2 regions of the Streptomyces sp. NPDC050759 genome follow, and region 1 is predicted to be linked to the other one. Evidence: riboswitches for the same ligand, from Rfam matches in the RefSeq annotation. Region 1 holds a riboswitch; the other holds the start of a gene.

Region 1 (2,192 bases):
TCGTTCTCGCGGTGGTGTGGTTCCCGGCGGTGGCCGTGCTCGTGGACCGGCTGGGGCGGTGGCTGCGCCGGCCGCGGGCCGCCCGGGCCGTCGCCGGGGTCACCGGAGGCGCGTTGACGGTTCTCGGGGTGATGCTCCTGGCCGAGCCGCTGCTCGCGGCCTGACCACCTCGCGCTGCGCGGACGGAGGCGCCGGGGACGGCTGTGCCGTCCTGCGTTCCTCGGTGAGGCCCGCCCGCCGGACCAGCCGGGGGAGCAGCCCCCACAGGCCCAGGCACACCAGCAGGGTCGCCGCGCCCGCGGCCACTCCGCCGGCCCGGCCCGTGGTCACGTCCACCACGAGCAGCACCGACCCGGTGAACGCGAGCACCAGGACCCCCATGCCGACCGTGGCGAGCCGGGAGGAGACCTGCACGATGCGGGGCTTGGCACCGCGCTGGAAGAGCGAGCGGTGCAGGGCGGCGGGCGCGGTGAACAGGGCCGCCGCGAGTACCGCGAGGAGCAGTGTGGTGACGTACGTGGCGCGCTGGAAGGCGTCGAGGGACGGGAAGCGCTGCGTGAAGGCCAGGGTCAGCAGGAAGGCGAAGAGGATCTGCACCCCGGTCTGGGTGACGCGCAGTTCCTGGAGCAGCTCACCGAAGTTGCGGTCGGCGCGCTCCAGCGGGGTCTCGTTGCGGGCGGTGCACGGGCGGTGGTCGGCCATGACGCCACGGGTAACCACCTGAGCCCGTGTCACGCGTGCGGGGAGACCCGAGGGGGCGGCGGGAGGTCAGGTCGCCGCCACCCCCTCGGGGGCGTCACTTGACCCGGCCGTACCAGACGCTCTTCGTCCAGATCTTCTGCAGCCTCACCACGTCCCCGGTCTTCGGGGCGTGCCAGATCTTTCCCTTCCCGGCGTAGATGCCGACGTGGTAGACGTTCGAACCCGAGTGGAAGAACACCAGGTCACCGGCCTTGCGGCTGCCTGAGCCGATGTGGCGGGTCTTGTTGTACTGCTGGGCCGCCGTACGAGGGAGCTTCTTGCCCGCCTTCTTGAACGAGTACAGCGTGAGCCCTGAGCAGTCGAAGCGGCGGGGCCCCGTGGCGCCGTACTTGTACGGCGAGCCCTTCTTGGAAGCCGCGACCTTGAGTGCCTTCGTCGCCGGCGTCGCGGCGGCGGCGTCGGCTGCGACGCCCGGGACCACGACGGAGCCGCCCACGGCGGCGATGGCGAAGGCCGAGGCCGTACCGGCCCGGACCATCAGCGACGGGACACGATTGAGCGCAGTCATGCGCAACCCTTCGTCAGCCGCCTGTGAAGGATGACCTGTCGGATTCGGGCTGGCGAAGTTGCCCGGCCGCTGACGCGGCTTCACCCCAAGGGCTGCTCGGCCCGGTCATGGCGTGACCGTTCCGGCGACCCGTCGTGCCTGGGTCCTCCACTCCTGCCGATCCACTTCTGTCGACCGGTCATCCGGGCGGCGGCAGGACTCGGCGTCCGCCCGGACCGCCCCGCCGCTGCGGCGGGGGCTTGTCGTCAGACAGGGATCTTGGCGCACGGATGTCCCAAAAACCCAACGGAACCGGGGGTTTGTGTTGTTACTCACCACTCACCCGTTCGGGTGGACACCCCTTCGAACCAAGGGGTGTCGAGGGCCTCGATGGCCCCCGGACCAGCACAGAAACTCCTCATTCCGCGCCCGCACTACGCGCGTTGCGCAACTTGAGGGGGCGTGAAAAAGGAGCCGCGCCTCCTGCAAATGGTGGTACGTCGTTTGGTCCGTTTCAAAGGCCCTCCGGACGCCCCGTCAGACCGCAGGACGCCCGGAAACACTGTCGGTGCGTCAATTGCCGGGTTCGGGCGGCACGGTGACCCGGGACGTGCGCCGCTCGCCGTCCAGCACCCGAAGCGCTCGTGCCAGCGTCGCGGCGTGCAGTTCGCGCTCGCCCCGGCCGTGCATCACCGCGAGCGCGTCGCGCAGCTCGGCCGCCCTGCTCACCAGCGCCTGCGCGGCGCGCAGTCCGCCATAGGTGTCCTCGCGCCGGGCCGGGTTGATCCGGCCCAGCAGGTCGACCACGTCGAGATAACGGTCGATCAGCTCGCCCTCGGCGCGCGTGAGCGCGGGCAACGGGGGAAGGTCCGGCACCATCTACGGCTCACCTCGCGTCCGGCGCGGTGCGCGAGGACTTGCGGCTCGGGACGATCGCGTCCAC
Region 2 (2,192 bases), on a different contig from region 1:
GTGGCCGAGAAGCTCCTCGCGGACCAGGGCATCACCGCGTGGCCGACCTGCGGCCTGCTCAACGGTCTCAGCAAGGACTCGAGCTCGGCCGATGTCGACACGGGTGTGGAGAGCGGGACGCCCTCGGCCTCGGCCTCCGGTTCGTCTGATTCATCCGGTTCGTCCGGTTCCTCCAACTCGTCGGGCTCCGAGGAGTCTTCCGGTCTGCTCGGCGCGCTGGACGGTTCGTCCGCGACCCCCTCGCCGTCGGCCACCCCCTCCAGCGGTGACGACGGTTCCGGCACGTCGGACAAGAAGGACTCCTCGGGTTCCGAGGGCTCCGCCAAGGGAGAAGCTCAGCCTTCCGACAGCTCGCCCGTAGTGAGCCCAGAAGAGGGCGAAGCGGACAAGTCGTGGCAGGAGGGTAGTTCTTCGGCCCTCGTGGACGTCGGCGCTCTCGGCTCCGGCAAGCACCGGGGTGGCAGTGCCGAGGAGAATGCGACGAAGAGCACGGCCTCCTCCGCGGCCGGCCGCCACGCCGCCCTCACCTACACCGTCCGGGAGGGCGACTCCCTCGCCTCCATCGCCGACTCCCTTGGCCTCGACGGCGGATGGCGCGCCCTCTACGCCGAGAACAAGGACCGCATCGGGGCCGACCCGAGCAACATCGTCGCCGGTCAGACGCTCGACACAGGGGCTGAATAGGGCTGAAAAGCCCAGAAAAACAACGGGAGTTCACGTCACACTTCGCACCGAATGTCCCCTTTGGTGAAAGTGTGGGATGAGTCTCAGAAGCCTTGATCGTCTTTGAAATTCCGCCGAACGCGTGTCTACGGTCGTGACCGCTCGGCAACCCGAGCCCCGTCTGTCGCAACGCCGAATCCTGCCAGCGGCCGTACGGGAACAGTCGTCGCGTCAAGCGCCGTAGGCAGGAGCGGGGGACCCAAGGTAAGTGCCGGGCCCAGCAGTTCACGCTGGACCGGCTTGGGGTGAAGCCGCGCATCGCGAGATGTGCGGCCGGGCAACTCAACCGGCCCGAACCCGACAGCTCACCTCGCAGGCGTCGGTGAGGGGATCCACCATGCTGTTTTCCGGTAAGGGCAAGCACCGTCGTCCGTCCAAGGCCACCCGTGCCGCCGCGCTTGCCGGTGTCACCGGTGTCGCCATCGCCGCCCCGCTGATGGCGGCCGGCAACGCCTCCGCCGCCACCGCCTCCGAGTGGGACACCGTCGCCCAGTGCGAGTCCGGCGGCAACTGGTCCATCAACACCGGCAACGGCTACTACGGCGGCCTGCAGTTCTCGGCCTCCACCTGGGCCGCGTACGGCGGCACGCAGTACGCCGCGCAGGCCAACCAGGCCAGCAAGTCCCAGCAGATCGCCGTCGCCGAGAAGGTCCTCGCCTCGCAGGGCAAGGGTGCCTGGCCGGTCTGCGGCAAGGGCCTGTCCAGCGCCGGCTACAGCGGCGGCAGCAGCTCGTCCTCCTCCGGCAGCTCCTCGAACACGAGCAGCCGTTCGACCGAGGAGCAGAGCGCCTCCCGTTCGACCGACCGTCCGGCGGCCAAGAAGACCGTCACCACCCCGACCGGCAAGAAGGTCAAGAAGGGTGACGGCGAGTACAAGGTCGTCAAGGGTGACACCCTCAGCTCGATCGCCGAGAAGCACAAGGTCAAGGGCGGCTGGCAGAAGCTGTTCAAGCTGAACAAGGACATCATCACCGACGCCGACTTCATCTACCCCGGCCAGCAGCTGCACCTGAAGTAAGACCCAGCTGAACCACAGCGCTCTCACATCCGTGTCCTTCACGATGAAGGCCTCGTGAGGGTCCCCCCGTCCCCACGGGCTCCCCGCTCCGGTGCGTGTTCCCCCGTACGCACCGGGGCGGGGTCTTTTCATGTGCCGCCACCGGGACGTCTTTGTTCAGTTCAGAAACAATTTACTCTCGGTTCTGTCCACGGGGCGGTCCACACGGTGGCCGATCCTCCGGAGGCGGTTAGGCTCGGTCTCGCAGAACCCACCGCGGTCCCGGCGGACCGTGTCACACCCCAAGAAGGAGATGCTCGTGCCGTCCATCGACGTCGTCGTAGCCCGGGAAATCCTGGACTCCCGAGGCAACCCCACGGTCGAGGTCGAGGTCGGCCTCGACGACGGCAGCACGGGTCGTGCCGCCGTCCCGTCCGGCGCCTCCACGGGCGCCTTCGAGGCCATCGAGCTC

Evidence for each region. Region 1 has a riboswitch for cyclic di-AMP ahead of ACIBJB_RS19980 (C40 family peptidase). Riboswitches for the same ligand answer to the same signal wherever they lie in the genome.
Region 2: linked by a shared signal. The riboswitch ahead of ACIBJB_RS36550 (transglycosylase family protein) and the one ahead of ACIBJB_RS19980 (C40 family peptidase) in region 1 are both predicted to bind cyclic di-AMP.

What each region holds. Positions count from the first base shown of each region.
Region 1 covers NZ_JBITGI010000006.1:123,300-125,491, forward strand. The annotation lists gene ACIBJB_RS19970 (LysE family translocator) at 1-164, shown strand, start outside; gene ACIBJB_RS19975 (DUF6328 family protein) at 100-702, opposite strand; gene ACIBJB_RS19980 (C40 family peptidase) at 797-1,270, opposite strand; cyclic di-AMP (ydaO/yuaA leader) riboswitch at 1,274-1,485, opposite strand; gene ACIBJB_RS19985 (hypothetical protein) at 1,823-2,128, opposite strand; gene ACIBJB_RS19990 (ATP-dependent Clp protease proteolytic subunit) at 2,136-2,192, opposite strand, start outside.
Region 2 covers NZ_JBITGI010000016.1:116,980-119,171, reverse strand. The annotation lists gene ACIBJB_RS36555 (transglycosylase family protein) at 1-684, shown strand, start outside; cyclic di-AMP (ydaO/yuaA leader) riboswitch at 890-1,057, shown strand; gene ACIBJB_RS36550 (transglycosylase family protein) at 1,061-1,741, shown strand; gene eno (phosphopyruvate hydratase) at 2,034-2,192, shown strand, end outside.